3 regions of the Chryseobacterium amylolyticum genome follow, and region 2 is predicted to be linked to each of the others. Evidence: riboswitches for the same ligand, from Rfam matches in the RefSeq annotation. Region 2 holds a riboswitch; each other region holds the start of a gene.
The links. Region 2 has a riboswitch for S-adenosylmethionine ahead of ACR1PO_RS20330 (TonB-dependent receptor plug domain-containing protein). Riboswitches for the same ligand answer to the same signal wherever they lie in the genome.

Region 1 (6,658 bases), on a different contig from region 2:
CATTGACGGTTCTATTGACAATGCTCCTAAAACTCAGGTTCCGATCATGAACCTTGAAATTCCTACTGAATTGCCAAATGTTTCTACAGGTATCCTGGATCCTAGAGATACTTATGAAAATGCTTCAGAATGGGAAGAAAAAGCAAAAGATCTTGCTTCAAGATATATTAAAAACTTTGAACAGTACTGTGGTACAGAAGAAGGGAAGAAGTTAGTTGCTTCAGGACCTCAATTGCAGGAACAGACTATTTAAAAGTTATCAATAAGCATCAAAAAGCCTCATCACTGATGAGGCTTTTTGATTAAATTTTTTTACAGCTCTTAATCAATTCATTTTGTTCATCCAGTTTATGGATTGTTGATTTAATTAATTCTTCGCTTAGATTTTTTATGATCATAAAATGTCTTGAAGAAAAGTAAGATTCTTCATCCAATATTTTCTCTAAATACTTTGGAGTAGTGAAAGTCAGCCAATATTTTTCTTTATTGGAAAGTTCAATGGTGACTTCTATAGCATCAGATTCAGTATCCTCTATTTCATCATCAATATGAATAGAAGTTATTTCTGGTTCATTGTTTAAACTAAAATAAAAATCAGAATACCATCTCAGTTTTCCTTCATCATTCCAGATTCTTATATTTTCATCATTTGTTTCTTCAACGATATAAGATTTTCTTTTCGTTAATTGCCCGGAATATATCCCAATATTTTTACAGTAAATCTTATCCTTTATATTCATAAATTATTCTCCTGTATGCATAATTATCTGTAAGGATCCGTGCGGTCTGAAGGGGAATATAAGCTAAAAATTACTTCAAGCTCAATAAAGCCAATCTGTATCCATCCATTCCAAAACCTGATAAAACCGCATCCGTATTGGCTGCTGTTACAGATTTCTGTCTGAACTCTTCTCTTTTGTAGATATTACTGATGTGAACTTCGATTTTAGGCTTTCGGATATTTTTTAAACAATCCGCAATGGCATAAGAATAATGAGTATAAGCTCCCGGATTAATTACTACTGCATCAAAATCACCTTCCTGAAGCCTGTTGATAAGTTCCCCTTCAATATTCGACTGATAATATTTTAATTCGTGAGAATGAAACTCGGATTTTAAAATTTCCAAATAACTCTCCATAGAAACGCTTCCATAGATTTCCGGTTCCCTGGTACCTAAAAGGTTAAGGTTTGGTCCGTTTATAATTAAAACTTTCATACTATAAAATTAAAAAGTTTTTCCAATAAAATCACATAGAAATTAAACTGTGCTGGATTTTTATGTCATTGAGTTATTAGTAATGATATTTGTCATGTTTAAAAATAATGTAACGCTTGTAACTCCTTATTGTATTGAGTTTTATTAAAATTTTATGTTAATTATTGAAAATTTATCATGAAAAAACAATAAGTCTACTTGTTTTGTAGACTAAAAGTTTTTAGCTTTGCAACCATATTTCGATCGGCTTATAAAGAAAGATGGAGGGAACTGACCCTGTGAAATCTTAACAACCTACCCGTGGGGGCAAGGTGTTACATTCAGCCTTTTAAGGAAAAATAAGCATTTGGTTTATCGTATTTATCGATGCCCTTTGCTGACTTTTCTGCAAAGGGTAAATTTTTAATATATGATAAATAAAATTGATTATGATTAGCAAAAATTTATTCAATTCTAAAATATGGATGCCTCCGGTAGCTGCATTTTTTTTAGGAGTAGCTAATGTAAATGCGCAGAATTCAAACCCCAAAAAAGACAGCCTTCATGAAAAGGAGATTGATGAAGTGGTAGTGGTAGCGTATGGAAAAGCAAAAAGAAACAGCTATACCGGTTCTGTGGCGACAATTTCCAGTGATAAGATCAATAACAGACCTGTTACCAACATTACCAAAGCATTGGAAGGGCAGGTAGCGGGGATTCAGACGACAAGTGCATCTGGCCAGCCGGGTGCTGTTTCAACCATCCGAATCAGAGGAATTGGTTCAATAAGTGCTTCCAGCGATCCATTATATGTAGTGGATGGAATTCCTTTTGACGGTAACCTGAATTCTATCAGTCCGAGCGATATCGAATCTATCAGTGTTCTGAAAGATGCAACAGCAAGTGCTCTGTATGGTTCAAGAGGAGCAAACGGGATTATCATTATTACCACAAAATCAGGAAAAAAAGGAGAAGCCAAAGTTAATTTTAATATCAGCCAGGGTTTCTCCGGAAGAGCAGTAAAAGATTACGAGCAGGTCAATACCGATCAGTATTTTCAATTATATTGGGAGGCGTTGAGAAACGGATATCAGTCCGGGAAAGTTTCTTCCCAGCAGGCAGCTCAGATGGCTACAGATAATCTCGTTTCAACCCTTGGGATCAATCCATACGGGACAGCTTATCCGAAACCTGTAGGAACCGATGGAAAATTATTATCGGGTGCATCACCACTCTGGAATGATGACTGGAGAGATATTTTACAGAGAGTAGCATCAAGAAACCAGGTGGATCTTGATATCAGCGGAGGAAGTGAGAAAAGCAATTACTTCTTTTCCCTTGGTTATCTGGATGACAAAGGGATGGCTATTGAATCTGGCTTTAAAAGATATAATACCAGGCTGAAAATTAATTCTGAAGTTAAGAAATGGTTGAATGTTGGAGTAAACTTAAGCTATACCAACAGTATTCAGCAGGCACCTACTTCTTCGGATTCCAAGGCCAGTAATATCATCAATGCAGCAAGATTCATTCCTTCATTCTATCCTTATTATGAAAGGAATGCGGATGGAACCTACGTTTTGGGTGCTGATGGAAATCCGGTTTATGATTTTGGAAAATACAGGCCTACGAATGCTTTACAGAATCAAAATGCGGCTGCAACCCTTCCGTTAGATAAAAACGAAAATAAAGAAGATAACTTTTCAGGAAAAGGATTCATGGAATTCACTTTTTTACCGGAGCTGAAATTCAAAACGAGTTTTTCTGTTGATCTTGTGAATTATAACGGACATTATTATTCAAATCCATTGCTTGGCCAGGGAGCAGAAATTGGAGGTTCGGTAACGAAAACGAATACCAGAACGCTTTCGTATACAACCAGCAATATTCTGACCTATGATAAAAAGTTTGGAAAGCATCACATTAACGCGTTAGCAGGACAGGAATTTTATAAGTACGATTATCAGACAATTTCCGGAACAAGAAGCCAGTTTTCATTGCCTTATTACTATGAGCCGGACGCTGCATCACTGCTGGGAAGTTTCAGTGGAAACAGCAATAAATTAAGCTTATTGAGTTTCCTTGGAAAAGTAGAGTATGATTATAATAATACTTACTTCATTTCAGCATCAGGAAGAGCAGACAGTTCTTCAAGATTTGCAAAAGATAACAGATGGGGAAGATTCTGGTCTGTTGGTGGTTCATGGAAAATATCCAATGAAGAATTCATCAAAAGCTTAAATGTTTTCAATCAGTTGACATTACGTGCCAGCTATGGAGGGCAGGGGAATGATAAATTACTTCGTCCAAATGGTCAGCCCCTTTATTACGCTTATCAGGAATTGTACAGGTTTATCAGTCTTGGCGGAGAACCGGGGACCACCCTTGAAAAAACATATACCAATAATGTGAAGTGGGAAACCAACCTTAATTTAAATGTAGGATTGGAATTCGCGATTCTGAATAACAGAGTTAAGGGAAATATCGAATACTTTAAAAGAAAAAGCCAGGACCTTCTCTTTAATATGCCGGTGGCTCCATCGTTGGGAATCAGTGACTATCCTGCCAATATCGGAACGATTCAGAATACAGGGTTTGAATTTTCATTATTCACAACCCCGATTAAAAATGATGATTTCCAATGGAATGTGGATGTGAATCTGAGTACTTTAAATAATAAAGTGACCAAACTACCCGGAGGTTCCTTAGTGGTGGGGACGAAGTTGCTGACAGTAGGAGGCTCAGTATATGATTTCTTTATTCCGGAATGGGCAGGAGTAGATCCCAGCAATGGAAAACCTTTGTGGAAAACGGTGACTACCGATGCCAGCGGAAACTCAGTAGAAGGAACTACTTCAGAATATTCTAAAGCAACAAAACTGCTGCAAGGTTCTGCATTACCTAAGCTGACAGGAGGAATCAGTACCAGTATTACTTACAAGAATTTTGATTTTTCAGGATTACTGACATTCAAAATCGGAGGTAAAATTTTAGATACCGATTATACTTCCATCATGCATAACGGAAGTGCCGGAGGACGCGCATGGAGTTCTGAAATCCTGAACAGATGGACGCCTGATAATCCTTACACAGATGTTCCTGCATTAAGTACAACAACGAATAACTGGACATCCACGTCTTCAAGATTTTTATATTCAGGTACGTATGCAAGGCTGAAAAATGTGAGCTTGGGATACACACTTCCTGAAGATTATTTTGAGAAAATAGGACTCAAAAAGTTCAGAATTTATATTCAGGCGGAAAACCTTCTGACCTTCTATAAACATAAGGGAATGGATCCTGAACAGGCTTTGGACGGAACAACGTATTACAGATATCCTGCCATGAGAACGGTCACTTTTGGTCTTCAGGCAACGCTTTAACCTTTAAAATTGAAATAATGAAAAAATTAAAATATATATCATTTGCAATCATTGGATTTTTGTCACTGGCAAGCTGTGAAAGCGATCTGGACACTGCTCCGACTGATCAGGCTAACAGCGTAGAAGTTTTCAAAACCGCTGAAAGTGCTGAAACAGTAGTGAACGGTACCTGGGCAAAGTTTAATAATGACGGGACAACCTATGCCAATATCGGGTATTCCACTGTTTTAAGGGCCAGCGATGCGATGGGAAGTGATGTTGCCGTATTAACGAATAAGTACGGTTTCGCTTCCACCTATGCTTTTACCGAAATGGTGAACAGTACGGCAAGCCGTCCGTTATTTATCTGGTCTCTGTTGTATTCCACCATCAATAATATGAATAATGTCATTACAAGAATTGACGGTACGGAAGGAAGCCAGGAGAAAAAAGACCAGGTGAAGGGACAGGCAAAAGCATTACGTGCTTTCTGCTATCTGAATCTGGCGAGCTTTTATCAGTTCAGCTATCTTAAAGATAAATCAGCATTGACGGCTCCTATTTATACGGAACCCTCCACAACAAGTACGGTAGGGAAGAAAAGAGCAAGTCTTGAAGAAATCTATACTTTGATTAAAAGTGATCTTACCGATGCAGATAACCTGTTGAAAAATTATACAAGAAATAATAAAGATAAAATCAACCGTTCTGTCGTAAACGGGCTTTTAGCAAGAACTTACCTGAACACGGGTGAATGGAGCAAAGCTTCAGCATCAGCGAAAATTGCAAGGGAAGGTTTCCCTCTGATGGCTCCTGAAAAGTACAAAGAAGGCTTCAATGATATCAACAATGCCGAGTGGATCTGGGGGCATGCACAGACCCAGGAACAGTCTGATGAAAGTTATGCCTTCCATTATCTGGATGTATCTTCTTCAGGGAGTTATTATTACAGCTTTATGGCGGATCCTTATTTTAAAGACCTTTTTGATACCAATGATATCAGATCCCAGTTGTTTTCATGGGACGGGCAGAAAGGAAGGGAAGGATTACTGAGATATGCCAAGTTTAAATTTAAACCAACCCTAATTGCAGATATTGTGTACATGAGAGCTGCAGAAATGTATCTGATCGAAGCGGAAGCGGAAGCCAGAAACGGAAATATTCCTCAGGCTGTCACAGTTTTGAACCAGTTGAAATCTGCCAGAAATGCCAATATTTATAATGGCTTGTTATCGCAAAGTGATGTTATCGCAGCAGTTCTGATTGAAAGAAGAAAAGAATTATTCGGAGAAGGGTTCTCCCTTTCAGATATTATCAGAACGCAGGGAACAGTAGTAAGAAAACCGTTTGTAGATGCTGATGGCAAACCGATAAAAGTTCAGGTAACTACACCAGACGGTACCGTGAAAACTGTAGACGGTAAAGGACATTCTGTTCTTGATTTTCCGGATAAATCTGCTTTTGTACCGAACAGCAATTATTACTTATTCAGTATTCCTCAGAGAGAGTTTGAGAATAACCCGAATTTATGAGGTAACCCATAATTAGATTTGATTTTTTTAACCACTGCGATTGCGGTGGTTTTTTTTAGAATTTTTTCTCAAAAATATTATCTCCATAAATCATAATTTCGAGAGCATTTCTGAATGTTGTAATTTCTTACATACTCGAATAAAATAAAATTCCTGCATCAATTGATACAGGAATTTGAGAAGTATTAAAGTGAGTATGATATTGATAAGTCTTTATATATCAGCGTATTATATCTAAGTTTAGTTACTTTGATTTTGAGCCTTTTCAATCAACATATTTTTCCCTAAAAACTTTAAAATAGATGATAGCTTATATAAATCATAATCAATAATATCTCTATTTCCCTCTATTACTGCGCTAATGAATTCATAGTCCTCTACAATACTTCCAATCGTCAACTCATTAGGATCTTTATAGACATCATATAATTCAGTATCAAGTATATTCCAATATAAATCTTGATTAATAAATACAGTTTCATCGATTAAATCTAATTTATCTATTAAAATTTTTAAAATTTTTTTAATATCATGAATTTTTAATTCTAAATTATTTTCCATTGAGTA
Region 2 (6,658 bases):
AATTATCACAGATCTTCCGGTATGTGTTAATCAGCTGACATTGGTAGATACGCTGAACTGGAGATTTCAGACGGTAGATTTTTGATTCAAAGAAACACTAATATCACTGATGTTTTCACAAATAACACTTTTTTACGGGCAATAGAAACAGAGTAAAGCAATTATACAAAGTTATATATCGATAGGAACGGGCTTTAGCCCGTTTACTTTTTAATATTCTTCCACTGGCTTTAGCCAAAACCCTATAAAAAAACAGGCGGTAAAAATGATTACCACCTGTTTTATTTCTATTGTAAAAGAATTATTGTGCCTGCTGCATTACACCTCCGGTATCTTCTTTTTTGGTTTGATTTAAGATATTCGGATCCTCTTTCGCCAGTTTATTTCTCGTCGGAATTTTATAATTGATGGAAAGTCCGAAGTTTCTCGTATCATATTTGCTGCTGATCATCACCGGATTTCCTGACGGCGGATTAGAACGCACCTGCATTACCTGTCCGTTGAAAATATCATTCGCAAAAACAGAAAGTGTCAGACGGTTATTCATAAACTTCTTCGTCAGCGTAAGATCAAACGAGTTGTTGAATGGTTTCTCTGCCGTGAAGTAGAAATATCCCGCCTTTGGGGTCAGATAGCTGTAGTTGGCTGTCAGTTTAATATCTTTCGGCAAAATAATCTGTGTCATGATATTGAAGATCCAGAACCCTTTATTGTTCAGATTGTCAATTTCATGTTTCTGATAACCGGCATACAGGTACATGAAGTTAATTTTATCCGGATTAAAATTAAATTTCATAATCTCACTCATCGGCTTACTGAAAATCATAAAAGGAACCGGTAACCCTACATTAAAGTTATGAATTCTCATATTTGAAATATTCACCTGCTCATTGAAGAGTTTTCTTCCGTCTTTTCGGATGATCTGTGCCACCTGATTGCTTGCCGAGCTTACGCTATACCCAATAAATGCATAATCAAAAGCAGATACTTTTATTTCATAATTATCAAAAATAGTAGGCTGAAGGTTCGGGTTACCGTTTACCTCCGTACTTGGTCCGGAGAACGTTACGTTATTCGGATTCAGGGCAGAAATGCTTGGCAGACTGATTTTCCTGTTGTAATTCGCAGCAATATACACCTGGTTCATCATGTTATACTGTACGCTCGCGTTCGGGAAAAACTTAAATTTATTGAAAGGAATCAGATCGGCTTCAACCAGTTTTTTATTCTTATCAATATATCTTGTTATCCCGGAAATATCATAGTTTTCAGCACGGGAACCCAATGTGAAATCAAACTTTTTCAGCTTAGCCTGGAATTCCAGATAGGTAGAAGCTGTCTGTCTCTGGTATTCAAGGTTGGTTAAGCCAAAGCTTTCCGTGTCATAATCCTGCTTTTCATACAATCCTCCAAAGCTTACCTTTCCACCATCAAGAAGCTTGATAGGCTGGGCGTAATCTACCTTAAAGTTGGCAATATTCATCACAGATTTATTATTCAGAATATCTTTTAATCCATTGGTAGGGCTATCAAGAGGCTCCGTGGGATAAGCTACAAATGTCCCATCCTGGAAGTAATTATCCTGGGAAAACTTGCTGTCTGATCTTGTATAGCCAAACTGGAAGTCCAGTTTTTGAGATTTGTCAGCAAAACGCTTCTGATAGGTTACAACGGCCTCCTGTCTCAGGTTATTGGTATGGGCAACATCTGAAGAAGTATAAAAAGCCTCTTTTAAATCCTCCGGATTTCTCCTGAAAGGCAAATCTCCGTGGCCGTTGCTTAAAGTGTAGTTGTCGTTATTGTTGTGATAAATATCGTAGTTTAATAATAATCTGTCCTGCCCCAGATCAAAAGTTAACCCGGATTTTGCAAAATATCCGCGCCCGTATCTGTCGGTATGGCTGTTTAAAAGCTCATCCTGCTGGCCGTTCAGCATACTTTCACGGTAATTCTGCCCAACATTAAGCTGCCATCCGAAATATTTATTTCTTGCATTTAAATTAACGGAATTCGTAGTTCTGCTTCTGTATTGGTCATAATTCGTGAAAGAATAATTCCCTGAATAAGTAGCCGTTAAATATTTATTTGCATTTTTATTGGTGATGATATTCATGATCGCACCTCCGGAAGTAGCTGGAAATTCGGCACCTGGCTGGGTGATCACTTCAATTCTTTCTACAGAGTTGGCGGGCATACCTTCCAGAAAAGAATTCAATTCATTTGAGGTAATGTTCAGAGGTCTTCCGTTAAGGTACACTTCCAGCATTTTCCCCTGATACATCATTCCTGCGATATCGGTAGATACAAGCCCCGGAAGTTTTTTTATTCCTTCCAGAACGTTTCCGTTATTCAGCTGAGGCTGCTCAGAAAAATCGAAAATAGTTCGGTCTGCTTTTTGTTCAACGGCCTTTTTAGTTTTGGTAATGACTACGCCTTCAATTTGCTTTTCCTGAGGTTTATTATTTTTTTCCTGCGAAAAAACAAAAACAGAGCCTAGCAAGGATAAAGCGAAAATTGTTTTTTTCATAATGGTTTTACTGTTATCCGGTTAGACGCAGAAAAAGATCATTTGTTACGGTAAATGTTTGAAAACCGAAAATTTAGACTAAATATTTTTTTATTTCCGAAATAATTATATCTTTGCCAGGTAATTATCAAGAATCTCTAGATGGGATAGCAACCTGCAAAAACAAGCAAGGTGCTGCAATCGATAAGCCGGATCTTCCGGAAAAAATGTTTATCATTCTATCATTACTCCCATCTTGAATTTTTGTTTTAAAGTTAAAATCAAATGTTTAAAGACAAGGGAAATCACCCAACATCAGTAATTTTTTATTCTTCAGATCATGAAGTGAACCTTCATTATTCTGATATGTTCTCATGCCATTTCTACATGCGCATGTGTTGTTGTTTCTAGCCTTTTCTTTTTCTAAAAAATAATACAAACATTTCGGATTCTGTGGTAACCTTACAATTTAGGGTTACAGGATTTGTATTGCTTAAAAAAACAATTTTATCAACAAAAAGTACACAACAAACATGCATAATTTCAAAAAAAGATTCTTTGTTCCTTCTGTCGCACTTATCTCCACATTTTACTATGCACAGACGGATACCTTACAATCTAAGAAAATAGATGATGTGGTCATCCTTGGAACACGGGGTTCCGGAAGATCATTGACGGAGACCCCCGTTCCGGTAGATATCATTAATATCTCAAAAATTTTAAAACAAAGCCCGTCTAACAGTATCAGTCAGGCCTTAAATTATATTGTACCCTCATTCTCATCCACCTCTCACACCGTTAATGACGGAACCGATTTTGTAGATCCTGCGCTCCTGAGAGGACTTGGTCCGGATCAGGTTTTGGTTCTGGTAAACGGAAAAAGAAGATACCAGTCTTCACTGATAAATGTTACCCTTACGCCGGGAAGAGGTTCTGTGGGAACCGACCTTAATGCTATTCCTGCCTATGCATTGGAAAAAATAGAGGTTTTAAGGGACGGAGCTGCTGCCCAGTATGGTTCTGATGCAATTGCAGGAGTAATAAACCTTGGGCTGAAAAAAAGATTGGGACTTTCAGGGCAGGTATTTTTAGGAGGATATGCTTCTCCCGTTACCAATAATTTCTCCGGCGGAGCAGATGGGCAGACTATTTCCGTAGATCTTAATTACGGAGCTAAAATAGGGAAAACCGGATTTTTTAATGTGACAGGTTCTGCCCAATACCGTGATCCTTATTCCAGAGCCGGAGTGCGGGAAGGTGATATCTTCAATGCCTATAACGCAATTAATTACAGAGCATTACAGGATGGCGTTAATATTGATGGGTTATATAAAAATATTACCAATACTCCCAATACTCAGCAGATTATCAATACCATTAAGCAATATGCGACTAAGGTAGATTATTTTGGGAATGATTTTCAAACTCAGATCTCAGGGGCAAACAGTATTTCTGATCTTCAGAATATACTGGGCAAAGATTTTACCTCTCAGGAACTTAATTACAGAGGGCTGGAGAGAAAGGATTTCAGCCTGAGAGCCGGGCAATCTAAACTGCAGTCAGGGCAGCTTTTTTTCAACTCTGAAATTCCTGTTAATGAAGAATGGAAAGTTTATTCTTTTGGAGGTTACAGCTATCGTCTTGGGAATGCCGGAGGATTTTACAGGCTTCCGAACAATGAAAGAAACATCAATGCTGTTACACCCAACGGGTATCTTCCGCAGATTGAAGCCACTGTGAACGATTATTCCCTTGCTGCCGGAATCAAAGGAAAATGGGATGGCTGGAATATCGATTTCAGTAATACATTTGGGAAAAACGTTTTTGGCTTTGGCGTTGTCAATACTTTTAATGCTTCGCTTACAGACGGTTCTCCAAGGACTTTTGATGCCGGAGGTTCTGAATTTTCACAAAATACAGTCAACCTGGATTTCTCTAAAAAATATGATGTCCTGAAAGGATTGAACATTGCCTTTGGAGGTGAATACCGACACGAGAATTATAAAGTAAATGCCGGAAAAGAAAACTCTTATGCTTCTTATGATATCTATGGCCGGGTAGTGACAGCGAAAACCCCTGAAAATGAAAAAGTAACCGATTTTTTTGGACATGTAAGACCTGCCGGAGCTCAGGTTTTTCCGGGATTCAGTCCTGAAAATGCAGTTTCCGGGAACAGAAACAGTATTGCGGCTTATTTTGATACAGAACTGGAAATTACAGACCGATGGCTGTTGGAAGGAGCTGTACGGTATGAGAATTATTCAGACTTCGGATCTACATTCAATTATAAGGTGGCAACCAATGTAAAGCTGGCTTCCAATCTCAACTGGAGAGGTGCTGTTTCTACGGGGTTCAGAGCGCCTTCACTGGCACAAATTTATTACAGCTCTACTTCTACGTTGATTCAGCAGGGAAAAACAACCCAGGTGGGTACTTTCAGAAATAATTCTGAGGCTGCACAGGCATTAGGGATTCCAAAATTAAAACAGGAAACCTCACAATCCTACAGCACAGGAATTACATGGAAGGTTCCGGCCTTAAACCTGACTTTCACAGCAGATGCTTATTTAATCAGGATTAAAGACAGGGTAGTACTGACCGATCTTTTCTACCGCCCTGATGGTAGTTTCTCTCCAGGTTCAGATCAGGCCGTTCTACAGGATGCTTTTGATCTGGCAAGGGCAAGCGCTGCCAATTTCTTTGCCAATGCAGTGGATTCTCAGACGAAAGGTCTGGATATTACCATTTCCCAGAACTCAAAAATCTCATCAGCGGTTAGTTTGGAGAATAACCTGGGAATCAACTTTAATCAAACCAAAAGAATCGGGGACATCCATGCGTCTCCTAAACTGGTAAGCCAGATTAATAATTATTTCTCGGAACCCAACAGAATCTATTTTGAAGAAGCTGTACCCCGTGTAAAAGCCACATTGGGTAACACAGTAAGAGTTTCCGGCTTTACTTTCGTACTGCGTAATTCTTTCTTTGGTAAAGTGACCGATGCAGATGTGGTAGATGCCAACTTTGACGGAATAACGGGAAGTACCGAGCATTTCGTCCTTAACAGCCGTTTGGTAACAGATTTATCTGTAGGTTATAGCTTTAATAAAAATATTTCAGCAACAGTAGGAAGCAATAATATCTTAAATATATTACCTTCTAAAAGCCCTGCCATAAGTTCATTAACAGCAGATAACCAGTTTGTGTATTCCAGACAGGTTTCCCAGTATGGTATAGGCGGGAGGTTCTTATTTGCAAGAATTGAATTCAATTTCTGATATAGAGCGTTCAGAAGTTTTGAAAAAAAGACAGAGACCGAATCTCTGTCTTTTTATTTATTTCAGTGAAGAAAATTCAATGAAATCATATTCTGCGGATGAGGTAAAAAGCTGTCTTAATACGGCGGCATGGCCATTTCCGGCAATTACAAGAATTCTGTCTTCACTGTTGTGAGGAATGTTTTGAATATTACGGAACATTCTCAGGTTTCTGCTGTACCAGTAAAGCGCAAGCATATCCGCACCGTCATGTTCTCTCAGTTTAAAGTCGCCGCTCAGATAGGCTCCGTATCCGTATTGATGGCTTTCTTTGGAATTCATATAAGTAAAAGTGTCCAGAAGAGATTTAAAATTTTTAGGCTCAGAACTCTTGTAGAAAGCAATAAACTGTTGGGAGATAGGGTCATCACTCCTGAAATCATAATCTTTACTGAGATTTTTAAAAAATGCAGAATCAGTTTTACCGAAGTGTTTTTCAAGATCATCCAGAACAGATTCTGCATCAATGCTGAACAATTCGTTTATTTTAAGCTCACTGGCTAGTCGCATAGCAAGCTGATAACGCTCATCTCTTTTGTCACGGTGTTTACCTTCATTGTATTCTCCCAGCTTTTGATTGGCATTCCAGCTTGGCCAGGCCTCAATTGCAATCTTGGTCGGCTTAAATCTTTTGATATATTCTACAAGTTCAGTAACTTCTTTTGCTGTTTTAGGAGAAAGTACATCTATCTGATCTTCTTTATTGATTTTATGAGCATCCAGATTAGGGTAGTCAAAATGAAATGATCCGACTACCAAAACTTTCGTCTTTGAATTTGTAAAAAAATCTGACGGTTTTTTTTGAGCGAATACTGATGTAGAAAGGCATATAAAA
Region 3 (6,658 bases), on a different contig from region 2:
TACCTGCAATTTTTAAAAATATCAAGAGGCAGTTGTGCAGAAGTAGAAACACAATTAATTATTTCAAAAAATCTCAAATTTTTAAAGGAAAATGAGCATTTAAAATTAAATGAAAAGATTATAGAAATATCCAAAATGTTGAACGGACTCATTAACTCATTGCAATAATACAACTGTGAGATCTATTGTGAATTCACCTAATCCTCATAACCTGCCACCTATCATCTGCAACCTGCCACCTAACCAATGAAAAACTTATACATCAATACCCGTTTCTTTTTTACGCTCGTTGGAGTGGGAATACTGTATGTTCTGGCATTTTTCTTTCCGGTGCTGATGTGGGTAGCCCATATTACACTCTTGATGTGCTTTCTGGCAGCGATGGTAGATTTTCTGCTGCTTTTTAATCAAAAGAATGCCTTACAGGTGCAAAGGATTTTGCCGGAAAAACTGTCCAACGGAGATCAGAATTTTGTAAAAATTGACATCAAAAATAATTATAGTTTCACTATAAGTACAAAAATAATTGATGAAATCCCGTTCCAGTTTCAGAAAAGAGATTTTCTGATTGAAAAACAGATTGCTTCAGGAGCCAATACTTTTTTTCAGTATTCATTAGAACCTAAGGAAAGGGGAGAGTATCATTTCGGAGGTCTGAATGTCTATGCATCATCACCATTGGGCTTCATCTCAAAAAGATTTATTTTCCAGAAGGATGCTATGCTGCCTTCTTATCCGTCCTTTATCCATCTCAGAAAATATGAGCTGATGGCCATTCAGAGTGAATTTTTATTAGGCGGAATCAAGAGGGTGAGAAAGCTGGGACATACCATGGAATTTGAGCAGATCAAAGAATATGTGCCCGGAGATGATATCAGGACTATCAACTGGAAAGCCACTTCGAAAACGAATCGTTTAATGGTTAACCAGTTTCAGGATGAAAAATCCCAGCGTATCTTTATGCTGATTGATAAAGGAAGAACGATGAAAATGCCTTTCAACGGATTAAGCCTGCTGGATTATTCCATTAATGCAACCATGGCCCTGTCTCATATTATTTTGAGAAAAGGAGACAGAGCCGGAATGATGACATTTTCCAAAAAAGCTGAAAATAAAATTGCTGCCGATAATAAGTCCGGCCAGTTGAAAAAAATATCTGAAGCCCTTTATAATATTAAAACGGATTTCTTTGAAAGTGATTTCAACCGTTTGTATCAGGATGTAAAATATTCCATCAACCAAAGAAGCTTAATTCTGCTTTTTACCAATTTTGAGACGTTAGATGGATTGAACCGCCAGTTGAAATATCTCCGCGGAATTGCTAAAAACCATTTGCTGGTAGTTGTTTTCTTCAAAAATTCTGAACTGCAGACCCTGATCAACAAAAATCCGGAAAATATGCAGGAAATCTATGACGAAATCATTGCTGAAAAATTTGAGTTTGAAAAGAAACTGATCATCCAGGAACTCCGCAAATATGGAATTTATACCGTCTATACGCTTCCGGAAAATTTGAATATCGATGTTATCAATAAATATCTGGAGATAAAAGCGAGAGGAATTTTATAACTTTGCAGAAGCAATAAGCAATACAAAATGAAAATTACACTTAACAGAATAAACGACGATTTTTTATTTGAATGTACCAATGCTCAGGGAAATTCTATTCTTTTGGATAATACTTCCCAGCCGGGAGCAAAAGGTGTTTCCCCAATGGAAAGTGTGCTGATGGCAGTAGCAGGATGCAGCGGAATTGATGTAGTTTCTATTTTAAAGAAGCAGCGCCAGGAAATCAAAAGTTTTCAGGCAGAAGTAGAAGGAGAAAGAGTACAGGTAGAAGATGCAAAACCGTTTAAATCAATTAACGTTAAATTCCTTTTAGAAGGAGAAATTGATCCTAAAAAAGCATTAAAAGCTGCAGAACTTTCTTTTGAAAAATACTGTTCAGTATCAAAAACTCTAGAACCGAATGTAGAAATAGGATACGAAGTTTATGTGAACGGAGAAAAAATATAATTTTTTACCTAAAAATAAAAAGCCGGATGATTCATCCGGCTTTTTATTTACTCATTACCTATTATTCATTGCTTATTAAAAGGTAAGTCTTGGTTTTATCAGTTTCGCAACAGTGGCAGTCCATCCTGTTTGGTGGGAAGCTCCTACGCCCCGGCCGTTATCTCCGTGGAAATATTCAAAGAATGTAATATAATCTCTGAAATGTTCATCATAATTGAATTTTGGATTATCTCCATTGAACGCTCTTTTTCCATTTTCATCCTTTAAAAATATAGAACAAAGTCTTTTGCTGATGTTTTGAGCTACTTCATCAAGATTTCTCTTATCTCCGCTACCTGTTGGAAGCTCTACTTTCAGACTGTTTCCATAATAATAATGGAATCGCTGCAGACTTTCCACAATCAGGAAGTTGATAGGGAACCAGATGGGGCCACGCCAGTTACTGTTTCCGCCAAACATACGGCTGTCACTTTCTGCCGGGGTATAATAGACCATATTTTCCGTTCCATGCACAGAAAATACAAACGGATTTTCTTCGTATACCTTAGACATGGCCCGGATTCCGTAGGTACTTAAAAATTCTTTTTCATCAAGCATTCTGGTCAGAACTTTGGTAAGTCTGTTTTTGCGGAGAATACTCATAAGGTGTTTTCTCCCATGTCCTTCTTCATCCCAGTGAGAAACGAGTTTGGTAAGCTCCGGCTTATTTTTTAAGATCCATTCCATTCTGCTTCTGAAATTCGGCATCTTTTCCAGTAGACGGTGGTCTACAATCTCAACAGCAAACATGGGGATTAAGCCAACAATACTTCTTAATCTTAAAGAAACACTGTCTCCGTTTCCAAGCTGCAATACATCATAAAAAAATCCGTCTTCCTCATTCCACAGACCTTTCGTTCCTTCACCCAGATTTTCCATCGCTTCAGCGATGTAAAGATAATGTTCAAAAAACTTGATGGCCATATCCTCATACACCTGGTAATACTGGGCAAGTTCCATCGCAATACGCATCATATTCAATGCATACATGGCCATCCAGCTGGTTCCGTCTGCCTGTTCAAGATGCTGGCCGTCTTTTAAAACCATATTGCGGTCAAAAGCCCCGATATTATCAAGACCAAGGAAACCGCCTCCGAAAATATTTTTCCCGTTTTTATCCTTTCGGTTCACCCACCATGTAAAATTAAGGAGCAGCTTCTGGAAAACTTTCTCTAAGAATAATAAATCCGGTTTTCCGTTGTTCTTTTCATCAATCTTAAAAACACGGAAGCATGACCATGCATGCACAGGCGGATTCACATCACTCATATTCCACTCATAAGCGGGAAGCTGTCCGTTAGGGTGCATGTACCATTCTTTCGTAAGTAATAACAGCTGCCCTTTGGCAAACTCCGCATCAATGATGGAAAAAGGGACGCAGTGAAATGCCAGATCCCATGTGGCATACCACGGATATTCCCATTTATCAGGCATAGAAATAATATCTTTATTATGAAGATGATTCCATTCCGTATTTCTTACATATTCACTAAAGTTTCTTGGCGCTTCAAAGTTCGGATCACCTTTCAGCCATTTCCCGATATTATAATGATAGAACTGTTTGTTCCAGAGAAGTCCGGCAAATGCCTGTCGCTGCACATTTCTTTCATCTTCATTCACGGTATCGCTCTGAATCTCCTGATAAAACTCTTCAGCTTCAGCCTTTCGGGTATTGAAAATTTCATCAAATTTTTCAAAAGGTTCATCGTTTTCTTCAGGACATAACCTGAATTCAAAAACTTTTGATTCACCTGCAGCCACAACTTCATCAATGAGAAAAGATGCTTTGGTTCCTCTTTTTTCAGGATTTACAGTGTCTCGTCCGTGAATTATAAAATCATTGATTCCGTCTTTAAAATAAGAATTATCTGTTTTAGGAGTACCGTAAAGTTTTGGAGTATTTGTTTCGTTTTCACAGAATACACTTTGTGCATTTGTATTTCTGGAATACAGTTTTTTAATTGAAATACTGTCGTGGCCAATGGTAATACTTCCATCCTGAGAAGCACTCAGCTCTGCCTTGTAGGTATTATATCCCCATTTCCAATTGTTTCTGAACCATGCAGTTGGTGCCACCACAATAGGAGCTTCATGCTGGCTTCGGTTGCAGACTGTCACTCTGGTCAGAATATCATTGTGATCAGCTTTACAGTATTCAATAAAAATATCGAAATACTCATCATTATCAAAAATCCCGGTATCGAAAAGCTCATATTCCGGTTCTTTTTTACTGCGCTTTCCATTCTCAATAAGAATATCATCATACGGAAACTCATTGATCGGATATTTATACACCATCTTCATATAGCTGTGAGTAGGTGTATTATCCAGATAATAAAAGATTTCTTTAATGTCTTCTCCATGATTTCCCTGAGGGTTGCTCAATCCGAAGAACCTTTCTTTTACCATTTTATCTTTTTTGTTCCAGAATGAAAAAGCAAAGCATAAAAGCTGCTTTACATCAGAAATTCCGGCTATCCCTTCTTCACCCCAGCGGTAGGCATAGCTTTCTGCATTATTATGATTGGTAAAATTCCAGGCATTCCCGTTCGGGCTATAATCTTCGCGTACATTTCCCCACTGCCGGTTGCTTACATAAGGTCCCCAGTTTTTCCATTTGGTATCTTGTAATCTTTCTTTTTCGGCGGTCATATGTCATCATTTTTCCATACGAAGTTAGTTTTTTTGAGAAGTAATTCCAATTTTTTTCATCTGAATAATTATTAATATGGCGTTGAAATGCTTGTATTTAAGGGCTTTTTTAAATATTAAAATAATTTTTTTTTGAAATTAAAAGAAAAGAACTACCTTTGCACCATTCGTTCATTCAAATATTGAAAATGTTATCAAGAAAGGTTGAGGGATTAGACCCTGTGAAACCTTAGCAACCCTTTGCGCAAGTAAAGAAGGTGCTACGTTCTACCAAAATAATTTTGGACAGATAACTTACTGAAGTTCTTTTCAGCCATTTCCTGTGGCATTTTCAATTGTATTTAAATATAATAGAATTGAAAACAGAACTAAACTATATTAATCTTACGTATCAAACAAATTCCCAAAAGGAATACCATATCCCGTTAAGCTATCAGCTTTTTGGGAAAGATCTGTTTACAGCCCCTGTCATCTTAATCAACCATGCCCTTACCGGAAATTCAAATGTATCCGGAGAGAAAGGCTGGTGGAAGCAGCTGGTAGGAGAAAATCAGATTGTTGATACCGATCAATATACAGTTCTGTGTTTCAATATACCCGGAAACGGTTATGACAATTTTTTAATTAAAAACTATGAAGACTTTACTCCTTCAGATATCGCTGCGATATTTCTGAAAGGGCTTGAAGCTTTACAGATCAAAAAACTATATGCCATTATCGGGGGCTCTCTGGGGGGAGGAATCGCCTGGGAAATGCTTGCCCAGCAGCCGGATCTTGCAGAGATATTTATTCCCATTGCCTGCGATTACAGAACGCACGACTGGCTTCATGCGCAATGTCTGGTTCAGAAATTCCTATTAAATGATAAAGAAGAACCATTACAGAAAGCAAGAATTCATGCCATGTTGTGTTACAGAACACCGCAGTCACTCAATGAAAGATTTCAAAACCAATATAACCAGGAAAAACAACGCCTGGAATCAGAAGACTGGTTGGTTTATCATGGTAATGCTCTAAACGAAAGGTTTAGTTTACAAGCTTACAAACTGATGAACCATCTCCTGATGAATATAAATGCTGATGAACCATCTCTGGAAACCATACAGACACGAATGCACATGATCTCCGTAGATTCAGACTTATTTTTTCCGGCTTCTGAGATCCGGATGTGTTTTGAAAACTTGAAAGAGAAAAATAAGAATGTTTCTTATCACGAGATCCAATCTATACACGGGCATGATGCCTTCCTAATGGAATATCAACAATTAAATAATATCATAAAAAACATTTTACAGGAGAAATGAAAAATGCTAACGAAATAAAATTTTTGAAGAACAGATCAATCGTCAAGTTTGAAGGAGAAGATTTTCTGGGAGAAATCGGGATTGACGGACGAATTTTTAAAGCGCTTACCTTAGCGCGTATCAGTGTAGGAGTAATCTCTCAACAAGCGGTAGAAAACGGAATTTCTATCCTGGTTCATGAAAATGATGCAGAGAAAGCAGTCGCTTGTCTTATCGATGAATTCGAAGCGGAAAGAAAATCAGGAAAAGTTTCCCAGATCTATAGTATTAATAATGTTTCCGTGATCGGTTTTGTAGCGGAAGATTTCAATAAGGTCTTTGCTGAGCTGGCAAGAAACAATGTTTTCCCGTTGCTTTTAAACCAGGTGGCAGGAGAAAACAGAGTTAATATCGTAGTGACTTCTTCCCAGGATGAAAAAACAAGAAATATCATAGAATCTGAAATTTTCAAAAAGCCAAAGACGGTTCACCTGGCAATCATTGGTCACGGAAACGTAGGAAAGACCCTGATAGAGCAGGTACTTGAATCTGCAGAAGAAATTAAAAAGCGTAAAAAAATAGACCTTAAAGTAGTTGCAGTAGCCAATTCAAAGAAAATTGCCTTCAACAAAAAAGGATTTGATGCCAATTGGGGTGATGAGGTTTTA

Region 1: linked by a shared signal. The riboswitch ahead of ACR1PO_RS11150 (SusC/RagA family TonB-linked outer membrane protein) and the one ahead of ACR1PO_RS20330 (TonB-dependent receptor plug domain-containing protein) in region 2 are both predicted to bind S-adenosylmethionine.
Region 3: linked by a shared signal. The riboswitch ahead of ACR1PO_RS11910 (alpha/beta fold hydrolase) and the one ahead of ACR1PO_RS20330 (TonB-dependent receptor plug domain-containing protein) in region 2 are both predicted to bind S-adenosylmethionine.

What each region holds. Positions count from the first base shown of each region.
Region 1 is NZ_JBPCHX010000003.1:538,295-544,952, forward strand. It holds gene pckA (phosphoenolpyruvate carboxykinase (ATP)) at 1-253, shown strand, start outside; gene ACR1PO_RS11140 (hypothetical protein) at 303-740, opposite strand; gene ACR1PO_RS11145 (type II 3-dehydroquinate dehydratase) at 811-1,218, opposite strand; SAM riboswitch class I at 1,464-1,563, shown strand; gene ACR1PO_RS11150 (SusC/RagA family TonB-linked outer membrane protein) at 1,647-4,580, shown strand; gene ACR1PO_RS11155 (RagB/SusD family nutrient uptake outer membrane protein) at 4,598-6,091, shown strand; gene ACR1PO_RS11160 (hypothetical protein) at 6,332-6,652, opposite strand.
Region 2 is NZ_JBPCHX010000008.1:97,566-104,223, reverse strand. It holds gene ACR1PO_RS20340 (HesA/MoeB/ThiF family protein) at 1-85, shown strand, start outside; gene ACR1PO_RS20335 (outer membrane beta-barrel protein) at 302-2,527, opposite strand; SAM-I-IV-variant riboswitch at 2,647-2,744, shown strand; gene ACR1PO_RS20330 (TonB-dependent receptor plug domain-containing protein) at 3,040-5,784, shown strand; gene ACR1PO_RS20325 (DUF5694 domain-containing protein) at 5,842-6,658, opposite strand, start outside.
Region 3 is NZ_JBPCHX010000003.1:692,000-698,657, forward strand. It holds gene ACR1PO_RS11890 (four helix bundle protein) at 1-168, shown strand, start outside; gene ACR1PO_RS11895 (DUF58 domain-containing protein) at 247-1,569, shown strand; gene ACR1PO_RS11900 (OsmC family protein) at 1,597-2,016, shown strand; gene ACR1PO_RS11905 (MGH1-like glycoside hydrolase domain-containing protein) at 2,092-4,707, opposite strand; SAM riboswitch class I at 4,896-5,003, shown strand; gene ACR1PO_RS11910 (alpha/beta fold hydrolase) at 5,064-6,011, shown strand; gene ACR1PO_RS11915 (ACT domain-containing protein) at 6,008-6,658, shown strand, end outside.